Regions from separate parts of the Streptomyces sp. NPDC029526 genome, predicted to be linked through region 2. Evidence: riboswitches for the same ligand, from Rfam matches in the RefSeq annotation. Region 2 holds a riboswitch; each other region holds the start of a gene.
What was found. A riboswitch is a leader RNA that binds a small molecule or an ion and turns the genes downstream of it on or off. The one in region 2 is predicted to bind thiamine pyrophosphate.
Positions count from the first base shown of each region.

Region 1: linked by a shared signal. The riboswitch ahead of thiO (glycine oxidase ThiO) and the one ahead of thiC (phosphomethylpyrimidine synthase ThiC) in region 2 are both predicted to bind thiamine pyrophosphate.
Region 3: linked by a shared signal. The riboswitch ahead of AB0F01_RS10760 (thiamine ABC transporter substrate-binding protein) and the one ahead of thiC (phosphomethylpyrimidine synthase ThiC) in region 2 are both predicted to bind thiamine pyrophosphate.

Region 1 is NZ_JBEZWE010000001.1:322,757-330,400, forward strand. It holds gene metF (methylenetetrahydrofolate reductase [NAD(P)H]) at 1-814, opposite strand, end outside; gene thiE (thiamine phosphate synthase) at 1,179-1,871, opposite strand; gene AB0F01_RS01455 (Rv2175c family DNA-binding protein) at 2,200-2,565, opposite strand; gene AB0F01_RS01460 (FAD-dependent oxidoreductase) at 2,947-4,188, opposite strand; TPP riboswitch at 4,330-4,441, shown strand; gene thiO (glycine oxidase ThiO) at 4,439-5,644, shown strand; gene thiS (sulfur carrier protein ThiS) at 5,641-5,853, shown strand; gene AB0F01_RS01475 (thiazole synthase) at 5,856-6,650, shown strand; gene pknB (Stk1 family PASTA domain-containing Ser/Thr kinase) at 6,974-7,644, shown strand, end outside.
Region 2 is NZ_JBEZWE010000004.1:159,296-166,939, reverse strand. It holds gene AB0F01_RS13615 (helix-turn-helix domain-containing protein) at 1-8, shown strand, start outside; gene AB0F01_RS13610 (SsgA family sporulation/cell division regulator) at 109-543, shown strand; gene AB0F01_RS13605 (YibE/F family protein) at 863-2,332, opposite strand; TPP riboswitch at 2,404-2,593, shown strand; gene thiC (phosphomethylpyrimidine synthase ThiC) at 2,586-4,406, shown strand; gene AB0F01_RS13595 (hypothetical protein) at 4,605-5,183, opposite strand; gene AB0F01_RS13590 (VWA domain-containing protein) at 5,657-7,153, shown strand; gene AB0F01_RS13585 (hypothetical protein) at 7,602-7,644, opposite strand, start outside.
Region 3 is NZ_JBEZWE010000002.1:1,177,453-1,185,096, forward strand. It holds gene rpsB (30S ribosomal protein S2) at 1-602, shown strand, start outside; gene tsf (translation elongation factor Ts) at 761-1,597, shown strand; gene pyrH (UMP kinase) at 1,784-2,542, shown strand; gene frr (ribosome recycling factor) at 2,670-3,227, shown strand; gene AB0F01_RS10750 (phosphatidate cytidylyltransferase) at 3,227-4,354, shown strand; gene rlmN (23S rRNA (adenine(2503)-C(2))-methyltransferase RlmN) at 4,572-5,678, shown strand; TPP riboswitch at 5,778-5,883, shown strand; gene AB0F01_RS10760 (thiamine ABC transporter substrate-binding protein) at 5,957-7,075, shown strand; gene AB0F01_RS10765 (iron ABC transporter permease) at 7,123-7,644, shown strand, end outside.

The sequences.
Region 1 (7,644 bases), on a different contig from region 2:
GCGCGCAGAACTCCGTGGCGTACTCGATGCCAATGGAGCGTACCGCCGCCGGATCGTCCTTGGCTGTGAGGATGCGCTCTTTCAGGGCCTCGGGGAACACGGCGTTGCTGAGCTTCGGCAACCGTTCCAGCATCTTCACGCTGGTCACCGGCATGACCTCGGGAATCACCGGGGTCTCACAGCCCGCGGCGTCGACTCGGTCACGCAGCCGCAGATAGGACTCCGGCTGGAAGAACATCTGCGTGATCGCGTAGTCGGCGCCGGCCCGGCACTTGTCGACGAAGTGCGCGACGTCGGTGTCCCAGTCGGCCGAGCGCGGGTGCATCTCCGGGAAGGCGGCGACGCCCACGCAGAAGTCGCCCGACTCCTTGATGAGCCGGACGAGTTCGGCGGCGTAGGTCAGGCCCTGCGGGTGCGGGATCCAGTCGCCCATCGGATCCCCGGGCGGGTCGCCGCGCACCGCGAGCATGTTGCGGATCCCGGCGTCGGCGTACTGGCCGATGATGTTGCGCAGCTCGGCGACGGAGTGGTCGACGGCGGTCAGGTGGGCGACGGGGGTGAGGGTGGTGTCGGCGACGATCTGCTCGGTCTCGTGCACGGTGCCCGCGCGGGTGGAGCCGCCGGCGCCGTAGGTCACGGACACGAAGTCGGGGGCGACGGCCTCGACGCGGCGCAGCGCGCTCCAGAGGTTCCGCTGGCCCTTGGGGGTTTTCGGCGCCGAGAACTCGAAGGAGTACGTGGTCTTGCCACCGGCGAGCATGTCACGCACGGTGCGTGCGCGGTCGGTCCTGGTGGATGCGGTTCCGAGGGCCATACCGGCAGGTTAGCCAGGGCCCGTCTCTCCCCCAACCGGATGGGGGAGATTTGCCGGAATTGCCGCCTTGCTGTCCGCCTTTTGGACACCCCTGAGACGAAACGGGGTCATTCCGCGCCCGGGACGGCACGCCGACCGGCGCCGTGCGCGCCGTGCGCGCCGCCTGCTTCGCACCCTTGCGCCCGCCTTGCCCGTCACGTCCGCTACATCCGTGGCATCCGCTGCATCCGGCGTGTCCGTCTCATCCGCCGTGTCCGTCTCATCCGCCGTGTCCGTCTCATCCGCCGTGTCCGTCTCATCGGCCGTGTGCGACCAGCGGTTCCCGCCGCCCCCGGTTGCGGCCGACGTCGACCCGGTGCGCCGCTCAGTCTCCGGCCGACGCCTGCCGGAGCCGCTTCGCGAACTCGGCCGCCGCCGCGCCCGGGTCGTCCGCCTCGGTGAGCGCGCGGACCACGACGACCCGGCGGGCCCCCGCGTCCAGGACCTCGTCGAGGTTGTCGAGGTCGATGCCGCCGATGGCGAACCAGGGGCGCTCCGCGCCGAGGCCGGCCGCGTAGCGGACCAGGTCGAGACCGGGGGCGTGGCGGCCCGGCTTGGTCGGGGTGGGCCAGCAGGGGCCGGTGCAGAAGTAGTCCACGCCCTGCTGGACGGCCGCCGCGGCGGCCTCGGACGGGGCGTGGGTGGAGCGGCCGATCAGGGTGTCCGGCCCGAGGATCGCGCGGGCGGCGGGCACCGGGAGGTCGCCCTGGCCGAGGTGGAGGACGTCGGCACCGGCGGCGTGGGCCACGTCGGCGCGGTCGTTCACCGCGAGCAGCTTGCCGTGCCGCGCGCACGCCTCGGCGAGGACGGCGAGGTGCTCCAGCTCCTCGGCCGCCTCCATCCCCTTGTCCCGCAGCTGCACGATGTCGACGCCACCCGCCAGGACGGCGTCCAGGAACTGCGGGAGGTCCCCCTGTCGCGTGCGGGCGTCGGTGCACAGGTACAGGCGGGCGTCGGCGAGACGCCTCCGGGCGGTGGCGGCGGCGGCCGGAGCGGAGTCGGCGGTGGCGTCGGGCATGTGGTGCTCCCCCCAGGGCCCGGGCGGCGGGCCTCGGTGTCTGCGGTATCAGCGGGTGTCGGGTGCGGCGGCGGTGCAGGGCGTGGCGGTGTGGTGGTGCGGCGGCGCCACCGTGGCGCCGCGCCCCGGCGCGTGCCGGCCCGGCCGCGCGGTGCCGCGGCCGTACGGGCCCGTCACCCGGCGCGTGGCGGGGGGCCGGTGCGGGGCAGAAGGCCGGTGCCGCAGGGGCCCGCCCGGCGCGGGGCCGGTGCCGGGTCCCGGCGGGCCGCTCCGGGCGGCTCGCCGGGCGCCGGCCGGGACGGCCCGGCCGGCGGACGGTGCGGGTGGGTCAGACGGCGAGCGCCTGGGCGCGGCGCTTCACCTCCGTGCCGCGGTTCTCGCTCAGCGCCTGCGCGGGCGTGCCCGGCAGGCTGGGGTCGGGGGTGAAGAGCCACTCCAGCATCTCTTCGACCGTGAAACCGTCGTCCCGCAGGAGCGTCAGGGTGCCGACGAGGCCCTTGACGACCTTGTCCCCGTCGATGAAGGCGGCGGGGACGTGCAGCGCGCGGTTCTCACCACGGCGGACGGCGATGAGCTGGCCCTCCTTGACCAGCTGCCGGACGCGCGTCACCTCGACGCCGAGCTTCTCGGCGATGTCGGGGAGGGTGAGCCAGGCGGGGACGAGAGCATCGATGTTTGCGTCAATCTCGGTCACGGTACAAGCGTGCCACCCGGCACCGACAGTCGGAAGCCGGGCCCGCCCACCTGGGCCGACGGGCGCGTCGCGCCCCGGCCCGCCCGCGCGCCCGCCCGGCGCGTGGAACCCCGCCGGGCACGGCCCCCGGCACGGGCACCGGCGCGCGCACCGGCAACCGGGCGCCGCCCCGCACGCCGCCCGGGCACCCCGCCCGCAGTACCCGCCCCACTGCCCCACCCGCAGCACGTGTCACACCGGCCGCACGTGCCACACCGGCCGCACCGGCTCCCGTCCAGCGGCCGTCCAACGTCCGTCACGTCACCGTCACACCCCGGCCGGACCGCCCCCGGCGCCCGCTCCCCCGCACCCGGATCCGCCCGCCCCCCGCGCGCCCTCCCGTCACCGCGTCGCCGACTTCAGCGGGCGCGCCGGGTCGGCCAGCAGGTCAGGGTCGACCGGGGTGCCCGCCTCGATCAGCCTGCGCCCCTGGGCGAGGTCGCGCGGGCGTCCCACCGCCAGCAGCGCGACCAGGCGCCCGTCCCGCAGCCAGCAGACGGTCCAGGCCGGGTCGGCGGGGTCGCCACGCCAGACGGTCCGGTCGGCGTCCGCGTGGTGTCCCGCATATTGGACGAAGCGTCCGAACTGCTCGGACCAGAAGTACGGCACCGGGTCGTAGACGGCGGGCTCCCCGCCGGTCGCCTCCCGGAGGATGTTCGCGGCCACCGTGCGCGGCCCCTGGAGGGCGTTGTCCCAGTGGTGCACCAGCAGGCGCCCGCCGTACCGCCCCGAGGGGAAGGACGCGCAGTCCCCGACGGCGTACACGGACGGCGCGGACGTCCGCAGGTGGCGGTCGGCGACGACCTCGCCGTGCTCTCCCAGTTCGACCCCCGTGCCGGTCAGCCAGCCGGTGGCCGGGCGGGCGCCGATGCCGACGACCACCGCGCCCGCGGGCAGCCGTGTGCCGTCGTCGAGCAGGACGGCCCCCGGCTCGGCGCCCCGCACCCGGGTGCGCGTCCGCAGCTCCACGCCGGCGTCGGCGTACCAGGCGGCCATCGGCGCGGCCACCTCGGCCGGAAGGGCGTCCGCGAGGGGCAGGCCGGCCGCCTCGACGACGGTGACCGCGCAGCCCGCCTCACGGGCGGCGGTGGCGAACTCGGCGCCGATCCAGCCCGCGCCGACCACCACCACGTCGTGCTTCTCGGCCAGCAGCGGCCGGAGCCGGGCGGCGTCGTCCAGGGTGCGCAGCAGATGGACGCCGGGCACGCCCTCGGTGCCGGGCAGCCGGACCGGTTCGGCCCCGGTGGCGACCACCAGGACGTCGTAGGGGACGGGCCCGGCCTCCGTGTCGAGCACCCGGTCGGCGGGGCGCAGGCCGAGGACCTCGCAGCCGAGCCGCAGTCCGATGTCCAGGTCCTCGAAGTCGACGTCGAAGGCGGAGTCCTCGGCCTTGCCGAGCAGCACCGCCTTGGACAACGGCGGCCGGTCGTACGGCTGGTGGGGTTCGGCGCCGATCAGGGTCACCGGGCCGGTGAAGCCCTGCTCGCGCAGGGCGACCGCGGTCTGCACCCCCGCCATGCCGGCGCCCGCCACCACCACCCGGCGCGCGTCGGACGGTGCGGATTCCTGCGTCTGCTCGCTCACCCGATCACCTTAGGCACCGGTCGGCGCGCGGGTCAGTCCGGTCGCGCCGTGAACCGCCGCACAGCGCGGACCGTGCGTCCGCCGGGCCCGCCGCACCGGCCCCCCTGCCGGTGTGCCGGCCCGGGGACTAGGGTGGCCGCCGTAAGCACTCGCGGGAGTCCGGACGCACCGGGCTGAGAGGGAGGCTGGCGGCCTCCGACCGTACGTACCTGATCCGGGTCATGCCGGCGAAGGGAGGGGCTGGACGCCCATGCCGCCCACACACACCCCGGGGACCGCACCGACCGCCTCGGGCACCCCACCGGCCTCCGACGTCCTCGTCGTCGGCGGCGGCATCATCGGCCTGGTGACTGCCTGGCGGGCCGCGCAGCGCGGGCTGACCACGACCGTGGTGGACCCCGAACCCGGCGGCGGCGCGGCCCGGGTGGCCGCCGGCATGCTGGCCGCCGTCACCGAACTCCACTACGGCGAGCAGACCCTGCTCGGGCTGAACCTCGCCTCGGCGGACCGCTACCCCGACTTCGCGGCCGAGCTCACCGAGGCCACCGGCCAGGACCTCGGCTACCGCAGGTGCGGCACCCTGGCGGTCGCCCTCGACGCCGACGACCGCGCGCACCTGCGGGAACTGCACGCCCTGCACGAGCGGTCGGGCCTGGACTCGCAGTGGCTGACCGGACGGGAGTGCCGGCGCCTGGAGCCGATGCTCGCACCCGGGGTGCGGGGCGGGCTGCGGGTGGACGGCGACCACGGCATCGACCCGCGGCTGCTGGCGGCGGCCCTGGTGACCGCGTGCGAGCGGGCCGGGGTGGTGCTGCACCGCGCGTGGGCGGAGCGGTTGACCGTGGTGCGGGACCGGGCGACGGGGGTGGTCACCGCCGACGGCACGGAGCTGACCGCCGGTCAGGTGGTGCTCGCGGCGGGCAGCCTCAGCGGCCGGCTCGCGGGGGTCCCGGAGGAGGTGCGGCCCCCCGTCCGGCCCGTCAAGGGCGAGGTGCTGCGGCTGACGGTGCCCGCGCGGCGCATGCCGTTCCTGAACCGGACGGTCCGCGCCGTGGTGCGCGGCAGCCACGTCTACCTGGTGCCGCGGGAGAGCGGTGAGCTGGTGATCGGGGCGACCAGCGAGGAGGTGGGCTGGGACACCACGGTCACCGCGGGCGGGGTGTACCAGTTGCTGCGCGACGCGCACGAACTGGTCCCCGGCATCACCGAGTTGCCGCTCACCGAGACACGGGCCGGGCTGCGCCCCGGCTCCCCCGACAACGCGCCGCTCCTCGGCCCGACCGGCCTGGCCGGCCTGCTGCTGGCCACCGGCCACCACCGCAACGGGGTGCTGCTCACGCCGATCACCGGCGACGTCCTCGCGCACGCCCTGACCACCGGTGAACTCCCCGAGGAAGCACGTCCGTTCACCCCCCGGCGGTTCGCCGCCGGCGCACTCCTGGAGCAGTCCGCATGAACCCTCCGCTCACCATCTCGGTCAACGGCGACCCCCTCGCGGTCGAGCCCGGTACGGTGCTCGACCACGTCGTGCGGTCGCTCACCGCGGCGCCCTCCGGGGTGGCCGCCGCCGTCAACGAGACCGTCGTCCCGCGCGCGCAGTGGCCGTCCACCCCCCTCGCGGAGGGGGACCGGGTGGAGGTCCTCACCGCGGTGCAGGGAGGCTGAGCATGGCCGACGACCCGTTCGTCCTGGGGGACCTCACCCTCACCTCCCGGCTGATCATGGGCACCGGAGGGGCTCCCAGCCTCGACGTGCTGGAGCGGGCCCTGACGGCCTCCGGCACCGAGCTGACGACCGTGGCGATGCGCCGGGTGGACCCCTCGGTGCACGGCTCGGTGCTGTCCGTCCTGGAGCGCCTCGGCATCCGGGTGCTGCCGAACACGGCCGGCTGCTTCACCGCGGGCGAGGCCGTGCTGACGGCGCGGCTCGCGCGGGAGGCGCTGGGCACCGACCTGGTCAAGCTGGAGGTCATCGCCGACGAGCGGACCCTGCTGCCGGACCCGGTCGAGCTGCTGGACGCGGCGGAGATCCTGGTCGACGACGGTTTCACGGTGCTGCCGTACACCAACGACGACCCCGTGCTGGCGCGGAAGCTGGAGGACGTCGGCTGTGCGGCGGTCATGCCGCTCGGCTCCCCCATCGGCTCCGGTCTGGGCATCCGCAACCCGCACAACTTCCAGCTCATCGTGGAGCAGGCGGGCGTGCCGGTGATCCTGGACGCGGGGGCGGGGACGGCCTCCGACGCGGCGCTGGCGATGGAGCTGGGGTGCGCGGGGGTGATGCTGGCCTCGGCCGTGACCCGCGCGCAGGAGCCGGTGCGGATGGCCGCCGCGATGCGGTACGCGGTCGACGCGGGGCGGCTGGCCCGGCTGGCGGGGCGCATCCCGCGGCGTCACTTCGCGGAGGCGTCCTCGCCCACGGAGGGCCGGGCCGCCCTGGACCCGGAGCGGCCCGCGTTCTGACCGGCGCGTTCCGACCGGCGCGTCCGGCACCGCCCCGCCCCGACGCGCCGCCGCCGTCACCGGCCCGCCCCGACGCACCGTCGCCGCCGCCGTCACCGGCCCGCCCCGACGCACCGTCGCCGCTGCCGTCACCGTCGTCGTATCCGTCGCATCCGCAGCCACAGCCGCAGCCGCATCCGCAGCCGGACGGGCGCCGTCCGGCCGGCCGGGTCCCGCCCGCCCGCGCCCCCTCTCGTGCGTTGCGTCACAGGTCGGCTGCAGTCCCGCCCCGATCGGGGGCCGACCGGGCGGGGGTGTCGGCGGCGGCTCGTAGACTCACCTGCGTGGACACGACCCTTCAGGACCCTCTGGTCGGGCAGGTGCTCGACGGCCGGTATCGCGTGGAGGCGCGGATCGCGGTCGGCGGTATGGCCACGGTCTACCGGGCCGTGGACACCCGGCTGGACCGCGTCCTCGCGCTCAAGGTGATGCACCCGGCCCTCGCCGCCGACGCCTCCTTCGTCGAGCGGTTCATCCGCGAGGCCAAGTCCGTCGCCCGGCTGGCCCACCCGAACGTGGTGCAGGTCTTCGACCAGGGCACCGACGGGGCCTACGTCTACCTGGCGATGGAGTACATCGCGGGCTGCACCCTGCGGGACGTGCTGCGCGAGCGCGGGGCGCTCCAGCCCCGGGCGGCGCTGGACATCCTGGAGCCGGTGCTGGCCGCGCTGGGCGCCGCGCACCGGGCCGGGTTCGTGCACCGGGACATGAAGCCGGAGAACGTGCTGATCGGGGACGACGGCCGGGTCAAGGTCGCCGACTTCGGGCTGGTCCGGGCGGTCGACACGGTCACCAACACCACCGGCACGGTGCTCGGCACGGTGTCCTACCTGGCCCCGGAGCAGATCGAGCACGGCACCGCCGATCCGCGCGTCGACGTCTACGCGTGCGGGATCCTGCTGTACGAGATGCTGACCGGCGAGAAGCCGCACGACGGGGACTCCCCCGCGACGAT
Region 2 (7,644 bases):
GTATCTGAAAACTTACTCCTTGTGATCTGCTGTGTACTTTCAGCAAGATTCCATCAGGTGTCAGGTGGTCCATTCCCGGCCAGTCGACGGCAAATGACGGGGTAGGCGATGCGCGAATCCGTGCAGGCAGAGGTCATGATGAGCTTTCTCGTGTCGGAGGAGCTGTCCTTCCGCATCCCGGTGGAACTCCGCTACGACACCTGTGATCCCTATGCCGTGCGGCTGACGTTCCATCTTCCGGGTGATGCGCCGGTGACCTGGGCGTTCGGGCGGGAGCTCCTGGTCGACGGTGTGGGGCGCCCGTGCGGTGAGGGCGACGTACGGGTCTCTCCCGTGGAACCGGACGCCCTGGGCGAGGTGATGATCCGGCTCCAGGTCGGCAGCGACCAGGCGCTGTTCCGCTCCTCGACGGCTCCGCTGGTGGCGTTCCTCGACCGCACGGACAAGCTGGTCCCGCTGGGCCAGGAAGGCGCGCTCGCGGACTTCGACGCCCACCTGGACGACGCACTGGACCGGATCCTGGCGGAACAGAGCGCCGGCTGACGCCCGCGCGGGCCGCCCGGGTGGGTGGAACGCTCCTGAGCGTTCCACCCACGATGCGCAGAAACGCTCCGTCAGCTTCCGGCGGCCACCTCCTGGTGGCCACCTCCGGCGGTCAGCCCGCGTCACCGCGGTGGACGACCGCTTCCCCCGCGGTGGAACGCGAGGGTCACAGCGGGGCACCACGGGTGCCGCAGTGCCGGGCAGCCGGTGGGGCGCCGGGGTTCGCCGGCCCTGGGGGAGGCCCGTCGGCCGGCGCAACACCTCGACGCGGGGCGTTCCGCGACGGAAGACCGGGCCGTCCGGCCGGGGCCGCCGAGGCTCAGCGCTTGCGCCGCCTCCCCCGCCCTCCGCGCGGGGAGGCCGGCCGGGCTTGCGGGACCGTCCCGCCGCCCCCGGCCTTCGCGGCTGCCTTCGGCCGACTGCCGTCCGTCGGACGGTCCGCCGAGACGACCAGGGCGGCCAGCGCCGTGGTCACCGGCACGGAGGCGACCAGTCCGATCGACCCGATGAGGGTCCGCACGATCTCCTCCGCCACCAGTTCGCTGTTGGCCACCGTTCCGACGCCGCTCTGCGCGATGGAGAACAGCAGCAGCAGCGGCAGGGCGGCACCCGCGTAGGCGAGAACGAGCGTGTTGACCACCGAGGCGATGTGGTCACGGCCGATCCTGATCCCCGCGCGGTACAGCGCACGCCGGCTCATCAGCGGATTGGCCTCGTGCAGTTCCCACACCGCGGACGTCTGCGTGACGGTGACGTCGTCCAGCACACCCAGCGAGCCGATGATCACTCCGGCCAGCAGCAGACCGCTCATGTCGATCCCCGGATACAGCCCGTGGATCAGACCGGTGTTGTCGTCCGTGTTCCCGGTCAGCGCCGCCCAGCCGATGAACACCGAGCCGAGGATGCCGATCAGCAGCAGGGAGATCAGGGTGCCCAGGACGGCGACCGACGTGCGGGCGGACAGTCCGTGACAGAGGTACAGCGCGATCAGCATGATGGCGCTCGCCCCGACCACGGCGACCGCCAGGGGGTTCGACCCCTGCAGGATCGCGGGCAGGATGAAGAAGTTGAGCACCACGAAGCTCATGGCCAGGGCGACCAGCGCCATGACCCCGCGCAGCCGTCCCACGGCCACGACCGCGAGCGCGAAGACGCCGGCCAGCAGCGCCAGGGGGAAGCGCCGGTTCACGTCGGTGACCGAATACTGCAGGTCCTTCGGCGCGGACGGCTCGTAGGCGACGACGACTTCCTGATCGCGGCTCAGCTGGCGGGACTGGTCGGGCTGCACGATCTCGGTGAACGTACGGCCCTTGTCCTTGCCGGAGTCCACGCGGATCGTGGCCTTCTTGCAGGTGCCGTCCGCCTGTTGCTGGGCCGACGAGCCCTCCGCCGTGGACGTGTCGCCGGTCGGCACGCCCCCGGAGGCGTTGACCGACCTGCAGCTCACCTCGACCACGTCGGTGACCGTCGCCTGCTGGGTCTGCCGGTCGAAGCCGACACCGGTGCGTTCGTGCCCGGGGGTACCGCCCGGCCACAGCACCACCAGGCCGGCCAGCACGGCCACGGCGAACGGGATCAGGATCGCCGCGATGACCTTGCGCAGGTGTCGCGAGACGGGAGCCGCCGGACCGTGGCTGTGGCTGTGGGCGTGGCCACCGCCCGGCCCCGCATGCCCGTGGCCCGGCTCGGTGCCGGTTCCGGGTCCTTGGCCGGGGACACCGCCGTTTCCGGCGCCGGATCCGTGGGGTGGTTCGGGCGGGGGGTACGGAGGATGGTGCGTCGAGGTCACCGCCCGATCATCGCAAGAACGGGGAGGGCCCTCTGGTCACCGCGCCAGAACGGAGGCTAGCGTGGGGGCAACTTTGTACACGCGGGAGCTCGGAGCACCGGGCTGAGAGGGCGCTGACCTCCGTTCCAGCGACGTTTCACATGAAACATCACCGAGTCCGAGTGATGTTGCACACGAAACGCCGACCGACGGAAGCCGCTGCGTCGACCGCCGAACCTGTTACCGGGTAATGCCGGCGTAGGGAGTAGGTCTCATGACCAACAAGGACGCACGCACGCCTGTCTCCACGCAGAACCCGACGGATGCGTCGGTGAGCGAGAACGGGGAGACCCCACCGTCCATCGGCTGGCACAAGGCGTACGTCGAAGGCACCCGCCCGGATCTGCGGGTGCCGGTCCGACAGGTGCATCTCACCAACGGGCAGTCGGTCACCCTGTACGACACCTCGGGCCCGTACACCGATCCGCACGTCGACACGGACGTGCGCAGGGGGCTGGCGCCTCTGCGGGAGCACTGGATCGTCGCCCGGGGCGACACCGAGGAGTACGCGGGACGGCCGGTGCGCCCCGAGGACGACGGAATCAGGCACACCTCACCCCGGGGCGGCCTGCGCAACCTCGACGCGGTCTTCCCCGGCAGGCCGCGTCAGCCACGCAGGGGACGCCCGGGTCGGCCGGTCACGCAGCTCGCCTACGCGCGACGCGGCGAGATCACACCGGAGATGGAGTACGTCGCCATCAGGGAGAACGTCACCCCCGAGGTGGTGCGCGAGGAGATCGCGGCGGGGCGCGCCGTGCTGCCGGCCAACGTCAACCACCCGGAGACCGAGCCGATGATCATCGGCAAGCGGTTCCTGGTCAAGGTGAACGCCAACATCGGCAACTCGGCAGTCACCTCCTCCATCGAGGAGGAGGTGGAGAAGATGACCTGGGCGACGCGCTGGGGCGCGGACACGGTGATGGACCTGTCCACCGGCCGCAACATCCACACCACGCGGGAGTGGGTGCTGCGCAACTCACCCGTGCCGATCGGGACCGTCCCGCTCTACCAGGCCCTGGAGAAGGTGGACGGCCGGGCCGAGGAGCTGACCTGGGACATCTACAAGGACACGGTCATCGAGCAGGCCGAACAGGGCGTGGACTACATGACGGTCCACGCGGGCGTGCGCCTGGCGTATGTGCCGCTCACCGCCCGCCGCAAGACCGGCATCGTCTCGCGGGGCGGTTCGATCATGGCCGCGTGGTGCCTGGCGCACCACAAGGAGTCGTTCCTCTACGAGAACTTCGAGGAGCTCTGCGAGATCCTCGCGGCCTACGACGTCACGTACTCGCTGGGGGACGGCCTCCGGCCCGGCTCGATCGCCGACGCCAACGACGAGGCCCAGTTCGCGGAGTTGCGCACGCTCGGGGAACTCAACCGGATCGCCAAGCGTTTCGACGTACAGACCATGATCGAGGGCCCGGGCCACGTCCCGATGCACAAGATCAAGGAGAACATCGACCTTCAACAGGAGATCTGCGATGAAGCTCCGTTCTATACGCTCGGCCCGCTGACGACGGACGTCGCGCCGGCCTACGACCACATCACCTCCGGCATCGGCGCCGCCATGATCGCCTGGTGGGGCACGGCGATGCTCTGCTACGTCACCCCGAAGGAACACCTGGGTCTGCCCAACCGCGACGACGTCAAGACCGGCGTGATCACGTACAAGATCGCCGCGCATGCCGCTGACCTGGCCAAGGGACACCCGGGAGCGCAGGAGTGGGACGACGCCCTGTCCGACGCCCGCTTCGAGTTCCGGTGGGAGGACCAGTTCAACCTGGCCCTCGACCCGGACACGGCGCGGGAGTTCCACGACGAGACCCTCCCGGCGGAGCCGGCCAAGACGGCTCACTTCTGCTCGATGTGCGGGCCGAAGTTCTGCTCGATGAAGATCAGCCACGACATCACCGAGCGGTTCGGAGGCACGGCGGCCGACGGTGCCTCCGCCGAAGAGGTCGCCGAGGGCATGCTGCAGAAGTCGAAGGAGTTCGCGGCGAGCGGTAACCGGGTGTACCTGCCGATCGCTGACTGACGCGCGTGCACGGCACGGCGCCGGCTGTTCTGCGGGGCAGTCGGCGCCGTGCGCCGCTCTTCTCGCCAGTCACGGCGGTGAGTGGGCCGTGGACAGCGGGGGACGTGCGGGGTGACCGGGGCCGCCCTCGGAACTCGGACCGGACCGACGGGCAGGCAGTGGCCGCCGACCGGGGGTGCCCCTGTCGGCGAGCCGTGGTCAAGGTCGCTGGGCGTTCCGCAGGCGTTCGACCTGGCGGCTGATCAGCTCGGTGGGGAACGAGAGGTCCTCGCCTGTGCTGAGCTCGCTGAACGTGGCGATGGTGTTCCCCGTGCGGACCACGACGTACTGCTGGTTGTGGCGGTCGCCTTCCGGCCCGGAGGGGTCTGTCTCCCGGTAGGCCACGGCTTCGTCACCGACCCGCGGGGCGGTCTCCGTCCTCACCCGCACCGTGTACGGCCCGACCCAGCCTTCTCCCTCGTACGAACGGCAGGTGGCGAGTGCCCGCTCGAGTTCGGCGAAGATACGTGCGGCCTCGCCCTCCGCGTAGGAAGCCAGTGTGGAGCTGCCGCCCATGAGGTTCTTCTTCCAGTTGAAGTGCTGGAAGACGTGGGCGGCCGACCCCTTGCCGTTCCGGACGTCGGGCAGCGGTCGGCAGGCAGGATCGGACGGGGGAGGAAACGAACGTCCGCTGTCCTCGGGCTCGGGTTCCTGCACCGTCAAGGGCTCGTGGACCTCGGGCACTTCACCGGGTTGGAAGGCGAGCGCCTTGAGCCGGGCGGTTGTCAAGGGCTGCACGGGGGGCCGGGCCGCAGACGCCGAGGACGATGCCTCGGGCGCGGCTTGCGTCTCCTGTGCCGGGGCGCACCCCGAGGTGAGGCACAGACCGATGACCGCCGCCGCGGCGGCTCTTCCCGGTCCTCTCGTGCGCGGTCGCATGAGTGGGTCCCCCCGGACGGATGTGGATGAGAGAGCGGTGCCGTGTGCGTGAGCGGGAAGTTACCAGGGGTGTGCGCGGGAGGTGCTGCCGGGACGACCACTTCGCGGTGAGGACCGCCGGGCGACGCATGGGTGCCTTCGCCCCGGGCGAGGTGCGCAGGTGCTCATCGGGTCCCGGCGCCCGGTCCGAGGACGCGAGTCCGTACGTCCGGAGGTGGCGCCGCCCCACGGGCGGAGGATCCGCTGCGCCCGGGCCGGCCGGTGGGTACGACCGGGTGCTCCCCGTACCCGGCACGGTGGGTTTCGGACACGCGGGGAGGCAGACTGGCCGCATGACTGCGACACCGATGAGCAAGGGTTCCAACCTCCCGGTCGATGCCCCCGTGGTGCGCGTCGAACTGGCCTGGGGGACCGGTCCCGGGGTGCCCGATGTCGACGCCTCGGCCCTGCTCCTCACCGAGGCCGGCCGGGTGCGGGACGACGGCGACTTCGTCTTCTACAACCAGCCGCGCCACTCGTCCAACGCCGTGACGCACCGCGGGAAGCATCCCGCCGCCGGGGGCACGACCGACACCCTGGAGGTCGACCTCCGCTCGCTGGAACCCGCCGTCGAGCGCATCGTGCTGTGCGCGTCGGCGGACGGGGGCACCTTCGGCCAGGTACCGGGACTCGTGCTGCGGCTGCTGGACGCCGGGACCGGAGCCGAACTGGCCCGCTTCGACATGGCGGCCGGGACGGAAACGGCCTTCATCGGCGGTGAGCTGTACCGGCGGCAGGGGGCCTGGAAGTTCCGGGCCGTGGGGCAGGGCTACGCCTCCGGACTGGCCGGACTCGCCACCGACTTCGGCATCTCGGTGGACGACGACGCCCCGGCCGCGCCCGCCACCGCGGCGCCGCCGCAGGTCCCGCCCGCCGCTCCCCCGGCCCCGGCCGCGCAGGCGCCGTACCCCTCGGCGCCGGTGCCGCCGACCGCGGTGCCCCCGCCCCACCCCGCGCCCCCGCCCGCACCCGCATCCCCGCCCGAACCGGTCACCGCGTCCGCACCGTCGCCCGGCCCGGTGGCTCCCCGGCTCACCAAGGGGGAGGAACGGCTGCCGGTGGACATGCGCAAGCGGCTGTCGCTGCGCAAGGAGCAGGTGGCGGTCAGCCTGCGCAAGCACGGGGCGGCCGGGATCACCGCCCGTGTGGTGCTCGTCCTGGACGCCTCCGGGTCGATGTCCTTCCTGTACTCCAAGGGCATCGTGGCCGACGTCGTGGAGCGCATGGCGGCGGTGGCGGCACAACTGGACGACGACGGAGAGATGCAGGCGTGGACGTTCGCCTCCCGTCCGGCCCGGCTGCCCGACCTGACCCTCGGTGAACTGCCCGACTGGCTGCGGCTCCACGTGCGGGTGGGGGAGATGAGCCTCTTCCGGCGCGGCCGCAAGAAGGGACTGGACCCGAGCCAGGTCGACATGCGCGAGGTCGGCATCCAGAACGAGGAGCAGAAGGTCATCGCCGAGGTGCGGTCCTTCGTGCGGTCCCACCCCGCGGCGGCACCCACCCTGGTGCTGTTCTTCTCCGACGGTGGCGTCTACCGCAACGGGGACATCGAACGGGAGCTCCGCGAGGCGGTGGAGGAGCCGATCTTCTGGCAGTTCGTGGGGCTCGGTCGGGCCGACTACGGCGTCCTGGAGCGGTTCGACACGCTGCCCGGCCGACGCGTCGACAACGTCGGCTTCTTCGCCGTCGACGACATCAGCACGGTGCCCGACCCCGAGCTGTACGACCGTCTGCTGTCCGAGTTCCCGTCATGGATCACGGCCGCGGGCAGGGCGGGCATCCTCTGACCGCCCGACGGGCGCAAGGACCACCGGACGACGGACCCACCTCCCCGCCCCCCGACGTGTCCACGTACGACCGCAGGCACCTCCGGGGCGTCCTCGGGCACCGCCGGCCCCGGGAACGGTCGCACGCGGCTCCCGAGCATCGGCGCGCCGGAGAGGTGCGGTGCGGCGCCGCGGGCGCGCACCGTGGGGCCCGACCCGCGCGGGCAAGCGTGGCGCGGTCGGACGTCGTGGCCCGCCCGGCGCGCCGTACCGCCCGTCCGGGCAGACGGTCAGGTCGCGGGCGCGCCGCAGGGGGCGCCGCAACCCGATCGTGAGCGGGGAGTGCCGGCCGGCGTTCGTTCCCGGCGAGCGCCTGCCCAGGACCTGGACCGGCGCGGTGTTCACGGCGCACTCGGCCGTGGCTCCGGGCTCGCCCCGGTCCGAGGTGGAGCAAGCGGTCGGGGGCCGCTCACTCCGGCTGGTGTTCCGGGCCGCCGAAGTCCGGGCTGCTG
Region 3 (7,644 bases), on a different contig from region 2:
ACTTCTCGACCGTCTACAAGCGCCTGCAGCGCCTGAAGGAGCTCGAGCAGATCGACTTCGAGGACGTGGCCGCCTCCGGCCTCACCAAGAAGGAGCTGCTGGTCCTCTCCCGCGAGAAGGCCAAGCTGGAGAAGACCCTCGGCGGTATCCGCGAGATGCAGAAGGTGCCCAGCGCCGTCTGGATCGTGGACACCAAGAAGGAGCACATCGCGGTCGGCGAGGCCCGGAAGCTCAACATTCCGGTCGTCGCCATCCTCGACACCAACTGCGACCCCGACGAGGTCGACTACAAGATCCCGGGCAACGACGACGCGATCCGCTCCGTCACCCTGCTCACCCGCGTGATCGCCGACGCCGTGGCCGAGGGCCTCATCGCCCGCTCCGGTGTCGCCACCGAGGGCAAGGGCGAGAAGGCCGCCGGCGAGCCGCTGGCCGAGTGGGAGCGCGACCTGCTCGAGGGCGAGAAGAAGGCGGAGGCCGCCGCCCCGGCCGCCGCCGAGGGTGAGAAGCCGGCCGAGGCCCCCGCCGCCGAGGCCGACAAGCCGGCCGAGGCCGAGAAGCCCGCCGAGGCCGCCCCGGCCGCCGAGGCCGAGCAGGCCTGACCGCGCCCGTCCGTGGTGTCAACGGCGGGAGCGGTGACATGACGTCCCCTCCCGCCGTTCACCCGTAGGTCGGCGATGTGCCGGGCCCCCGCAGTCCCGCTGCGGACCCGGCCCGCGGACCTTCGAACCTCCAGACTTCGAGAAAGACACACAGACTCATGGCGAACTACACCGCCGCCGACGTCAAGAAGCTCCGGGAGCTCACCGGCGCCGGCATGATGGACTGCAAGAAGGCGCTGGACGAGGCCAACGGCGACGTCGACAAGGCCGTCGAGGCGCTCCGCATCAAGGGCCAGAAGGGCGTCGCCAAGCGCGAGGGCCGCTCCGCCGAGAACGGCGCCGTGGTCTCGATCATCGCCGACGACAACTCCTCCGGCGTCCTGGTCGAGCTGAAGTGCGAGACGGACTTCGTCGCCAAGGGCGAGAAGTTCCAGGCCGTGGCCACCGCCATCGCCGAGCACGTCGCCAAGACCTCCCCGGCCGACCTCGAGGCCCTGCTCGCCTCCGAGATCGAGGCCGGCAAGACCGTCCAGGCGTACGTGGACGAGGCCAACGCCAACCTCGGCGAGAAGATCGTCCTGGACCGCTTCGCGCAGTTCTCCGACGGCTACGTGTCGGCGTACATGCACCGCACGATGCCCGACCTGCCCCCGCAGATCGGTGTCCTCGTCGAGCTGGACAAGCCGAACGCCGAGGTCGCCAAGGGCATCGCCCAGCACATCGCCGCCTTCGCGCCGAAGTACCTCTCCAAGGAGGACGTGCCGGCCGACGTCGTCGAGTCCGAGCGCCGCGTCGCCGAGGAGACCACCCGCGCCGAGGGCAAGCCCGAGGCCGCCCTGCCGAAGATCGTCGAGGGTCGCCTCAACGGCTTCTTCAAGGACGCCACGCTGCTCGGCCAGCCCTACGCGCTCGACAACAAGAAGTCCGTCCAGAAGGTCCTGGACGAGGCCGGTGTCACCCTGAAGCGCTTCACGCGCATCAAGGTCGGCATCTGAGTCCGTACCGCGACGGGCGGCCGGCCCCGATAGGGTCGGCAGCAGTCGTCCGGACACGCCGTCACGCACGCGCGCGTGCCGGGCGACAGCAGATCTGACGAGGAGGCCATTGCCGCATGGGATGCGAACCACGCCCCACCGGCAATGGCCTTCTTCGTATGTGCAACGAAAGAGGCGGGATCCCCGATGACCACCAAGGCTGAGAAGAGCGACGACGGCAAAGTACACGGCCGGTTCCTGCTGAAGCTGTCCGGAGAGGCCTTCTCCGGCGGCGGCGGCCTGGGCGTCGACCCCGACGTCGTGCACGCCATCGCGCGTGAGATCGCGGCCGTCGTCCGCGACGGCGCGCAGATCGCGATCGTCATCGGGGGCGGCAACTTCTTCCGCGGAGCCGAACTCCAGCTGCGCGGCATGGACCGGGCCCGCTCCGACTACATGGGCATGCTCGGCACCGTCATGAACTGCCTGGCCCTCCAGGACTTCCTGGAGAAGGAGGGCGTCGACTGCCGGGTGCAGACCGCCATCACCATGGGCCAGGTCGCCGAGCCGTACATCCCGCTGCGCGCCGTGCGCCACCTGGAGAAGGGCCGCGTCGTCATCTTCGGCGCCGGTATGGGCATGCCGTACTTCTCCACCGACACCACCGCCGCCCAGCGTGCCCTGGAGATCGACGCCGAGGCGCTGCTCATGGGCAAGAACGGTGTGGACGGGGTCTACGACTCCGACCCGAAGACCAACCCCGACGCGGTGAAGTTCGACCACCTCGGCTACGGCGAGGTCATCACGCGCGACCTGAAGGTCGCCGACGCCACGGCCGTGACGCTGTGCCGGGACAACAAGCTCCCGATCGTCGTCTTCGAACTCCTGAAGGAGGGCAATATCGCCCGCGCCGTCAAGGGTGAGAAGATCGGCACGCTGGTCGGTGACCCGGTCAGCCAGGGCTGATCAGCCCGGCCGGGGGTGGACAACGCCCCGCCGGTCGGGAACCGTGCAGAAGGAAGACACGACGCAGCCGGCCGCCGCCACGACAGGCACCGCAGCCGGGCCTACTCAAGACACGCAGGAGCAAGTGGTGATCGAAGAGACCCTCCTCGAGGCCGAGGAGAAGATGGAGAAGGCCGTCGTGGTCGCCAAGGAGGACTTCGCCGCGATCCGCACCGGCCGTGCGCACCCGGCGATGTTCAACAAGATCGTGGCCGACTACTACGGCGCGCTGACCCCGATCAACCAGCTGGCCTCGTTCTCGGTGCCCGAGCCGCGCATGGCCGTGGTGACGCCGTTCGACAAGACCGCGCTGCGCAACATCGAGCAGGCGATCCGCGACTCCGACCTGGGCGTCAACCCGAGCAACGACGGCAGCATCATCCGGGTGGTGTTCCCGGAGCTCACCGAGGAGCGCCGCCGTGAGTTCATCAAGGTCGCCAAGGCCAAGGGCGAGGACGCCAAGGTCTCCATCCGCGCCGTGCGCCGCAAGGCCAAGGACGCCATCGACAAGATGATCAAGGACGGCGAGGTCGGCGAGGACGAGGGCCGCCGTGCCGAGAAGGAGCTCGACGACACCACCGCGAAGTACGTCGCCCAGGTGGACGAGCTCCTGAAGCACAAGGAAGCGGAACTCCTCGAAGTCTGATGAACGACTCTTCCTGGGGGGCGTCGCCGCAGGCCGGGTACTGGGGGCCCTCCGACCAGGGGCCCGTCCAGGGGGCCGTCCCGGCGGGTCCCGCGTACGATGCGCATCCCGCGCAGCAGACTCGCCCCATGCCCATCGTGCCCGACCTGCCCGAACCCGGTGGAGACCAGGACCCGGACCAGGGGGCCGCTCGGCTGAGCGGTCCTTTGTTCCGGGACGAGACACCACAGGCGCGGCCCCACCCGGGGGAGGTGCCGCAGAATCCGGAGCCCATGCCCGACGCCCCGCAGCCGGCACCCGTCCCGCAGAAGAAGAGCGCGGGTCGTGACCTCGGTGCCGCGATAGGGGTCGGTGTCGGACTCGGCGCGGTGATCGTCGCGTCCCTGTTCGTCGTCAAGGCGGTCTTCGTCGGCGTGATCGCCGTCGCGGTCGTGGTGGGCGTCTGGGAGCTGACCAAGCGGCTCCAGGAGCGCAAGGACATCCGGGCGCCCTTCGTCCCCCTCGCGATCGGCGGCGCCGCGATGGTCGTCGCCGGGTACGCGCGGGGCGCCGAGGGAGCCTGGGCCGCCATGGCGCTCACCGCGCTCGCGGTCCTGGTCTGGCGGATGACCGAACCGCCCGAGGGCTACCTCAAGGACGTCACGGCCGGCGTGTTCACCGCCTTCTACGTGCCGTTCCTGGCGACCTTCGTGGCGCTCATGCTGACCGCGGACGACGGCTCCTGGCGGGTGCTGACGTTCCTGGTGCTCACCGTCGTCAGCGACACCGGCGCCTACGCCGTCGGCTGGCGCTTCGGCACCCACAAGCTGGCCCCGCGCATCAGCCCCGGCAAGACCCGCGAGGGCCTGCTGGGCGCCATCGGCTTCGCCATGGTGGCGGGCGCGCTGTGCATGCAGTTCCTGATCGACGACGGCTCCTGGTGGCAGGGCCTGCTCCTCGGCCTCGCGGTCGCGGTCAGCGCCACGCTCGGCGACCTGGGCGAGTCCATGATCAAGCGCGACCTCGGCATCAAGGACATGGGCACCCTCCTCCCGGGCCACGGCGGCATCATGGACCGCCTGGACTCCCTCCTCCCGACCGCCCCGGTGGTCTGGCTGCTCCTAGTCCTCTTCGTCGGCTCGGCCTGACGGCCCGCCTGCGCGTCACGGCCCCCGCCCCCGCCACTCCGGGGCGGGGGCCGCGTCGTTGCCGGGCGGTTCGAGCGGGCGCCCGGGCGCCGGCCCTGTCGCCGGGCGGGAACTCCGTCCCGCGCCGCTCCCGGGCGACCGGCGACGACCACCCCCGACAGGTGTGGCAGCCGACACCCGCGGGCCACCCCTCTGGATCTGCGACACTGGTACAGCCATGCCTAAGCCCGGAGAACTCACCTTCACAGCGCCGCGCGGAGCCAAGAAGCCGCCGCGGCACCTTGCCGACCTCACGCCCGCCGAGCGCAAGGAGGCGGTCGTCGCGGCCGGTGAGAAGGCGTTCCGGGCCAAGCAGCTGTCGCAGCACTACTTCGCGCGGTACGCGCACGACCCCGAGCAGTGGACGGACATCCCGGCCGGGTCGCGGGGGCGGTTGCGGGAGGCGCTGCTGCCGGAGCTGATGACCGTGGTGCGGCACCTGTCGACCGACGCGGGGGCCACCCGTAAGACGCTGTGGAAGCTGTTCGACGGCACGCTCGTCGAGTCGGTGCTGATGCGGTACCCGGACCGGGTGACCATGTGCATCAGCTCGCAGGCGGGCTGCGGCATGAACTGCCCGTTCTGCGCGACGGGACAGGCCGGGCTGGACCGGAACCTGTCCACGGCGGAGATCGTGCATCAGATCGTGGACGGCATGCGGGCGCTGCGGGACGGCGAGGTGCCGGGCGGGCCGGCGCGGCTGTCGAACATCGTGTTCATGGGCATGGGTGAGCCGCTGGCGAACTACAACCGGGTGGTCGGCGCGATCCGTCGGCTGACCGATCCCGAGCCGGACGGTGTGGGGCTGTCGCAGCGCGGGATCACCGTGTCGACCGTCGGGCTGGTCCCGGCGATCCACCGGTTCACCGACGAGGGCTTCAAGTGCCGGCTCGCGATCTCCCTGCACGCTCCCGACGACGAGCTGCGCGACACCCTGGTGCCCGTCAACACGCGGTGGAAGGTGCGCGAGGTGCTGGACGCCGGGTTCGAGTACGCGGCCCGGTCCGGGCGGCGGCTGTCCATCGAGTACGCGCTGATCCGGGACATCAACGACCAGGCGTGGCGGGGCGACCGGCTCGGCCGGATGCTCAAGGGGCGGCCTGTGCACGTCAACCTGATCCCGCTGAACCCGACGCCCGGTTCGAAGTGGACCGCCTCGCGGCCGGAGGACGAGAAGGCGTTCGTCGAGGCCATCGCCGCGCACGGGGTGCCGGTGACCATCCGGGACACCCGTGGTCAGGAGATCGACGGGGCCTGTGGCCAGCTCGCCGCGAGCGAGAGGTAGCCTGGCCCGCAGGACAGTAGGACACGTGCGGGGACCGTCAGGGCACCCGCATGGATCGCCGTGGCCGGGCACCCGGCCCGTCACGGCAGTCACATCTTCATATTCCGACAGGGGAGCGCCACAGCGCTGAGAGTGCGGCACCGGCCGCAGACCCTCCGAACCTCGCCCAGGTCATTCTGGGTAGGGAGATCGGTCACCACTCGAGCTGTTGCGCCCTGCCCGGGACCCTCACCGGTCCCGGGCAGGGCCGCGTCTCTTCCTGGTCGCCTCCAGGAGGAATGTCAGTGAGCATCACCCACAAGGTCACACAGCGGGCCACCGTCCTGGCCCTCGGGCTCGGGCTGGTCACGCTGTCCGCCTGCTCGTCCGGCGGCAACGGCGGCGACGGCGACGGCGGGACGTCCGGGTCCGGCGGGTCGAAGACCGTGACCCTCGTCAGCCACAACTCGTGGGCCGCGTCCAAGGACGTGATCGCCGCCTTCGAGAAGGAGTCCGGGTACAAGGTCAAGGTCCTCAAGGACGGCGACGCCGGCTCCGCCGTCAACAAGGCCATCCTCACCAAGGACAACCCGCAGGGCGACGTCTTCTTCGGCGTCGACAACACCCTGCTCTCCCGGGCCCTCGACAACGACGTGTTCCAGCCGTACGAGGCCAAGGACGCCGACCTCGTCCTGCCGGAGTTCCGCGTCGACGAGGGCCGGCACCGGGTCACGCCGATCGACACCGGTGACGTCTGCGTCAACTACGACAAGGCATGGTTCGAGAAGGAGGGCATCGACCCGCCGCGGACCCTCGACGACCTCGTCGAGCCGGAGTACAAGGACCTCCTCGTCGTGGAGAACGCCTCCACCTCCTCGCCCGGCCTGGGCTTCCTGCTGGGCACCGCCGCGAAGTACGGCGACGACGGGTGGGAGGGGTACTGGAAGAAGCTCAAGGCCAACGGCGTCAAGGTGGTCGACGGCTGGGAGCAGGCCTACAACGAGGAGTTCTCGGGCTCCGCAGGCGGCAAGGAGGCCAAGGCGGACCGTCCGCTCGTGGTGTCCTACGCCTCCTCGCCGCCCGCCGAGGTCATCTACGCGGACCCGAAGCCGGACACCGCCCCCACCGGCGTCGCCGAGGGCACCTGCTTCCGCCAGGTCGAGTACGCGGGGCTGCTGAGCAACGCCGAGAACCCCGAGGGCGGCAAGGCACTGCTCGACTTCCTGATCAGCAAGCAGTTCCAGGAGGACATGCCGCTCAACATGTTCGTCCACCCGGTGCGCGAGGACGCCGAGGTGCCCGAGGAGTTCGCGCAGTTCGGTCCGCGGGCGGAGAACCCGCAGACCATGGACCCGGCGAAGATCGCCGAGAACCGTGACCAGTGGGTCAAGTCGTGGACCTCGCTCGTCCTGAAGTGAAGCGACCCGCGGCGAGGCGGCGCGGAAGTGCGGCGCGGCTCGGCCTGATGGCCCTGCCCGTCGCCTTCTTCGCCGTCTTCTTCGCCTACCCCGTCGCCGCGATCGTCGCGCGCGGACTGAACATCGACGGGGTGTGGCAGTTCGGCCGGATCGGCGAGGTCCTGGCGCGGTCCGACGTGCGCCAGGTGCTGTGGTTCACCACCTGGCAGGCCCTCGCCTCCACCGCCCTCACCCTGCTGATCGCCCTGCCGGGCGCCTACGTCTTCGCCCGCTTCGACTTCCCCGGCAAGCAGGTGCTGCGGGCGGTGGTCACCGTCCCGTTCGTGCTCCCCACGGTCGTCGTCGGCTCCGCCTTCCTGGCGGTCGTCGGACGCGGCGGGCTGACGGACGACCTGTGGGGGGTGCGCCTGGACACCACCGTCTGGGCGATCCTGCTCGCCCACGTCTTCTTCAACTACGCCGTCGTCGTACGGACGGTGGGAGGTCTGTGGGCCCAGCTGGACCCGCGGCAGGAGGAAGCCGCGCGGATGCTCGGCGCCTCCCGGTTCGCGGCCTGGCGGACCGTCACC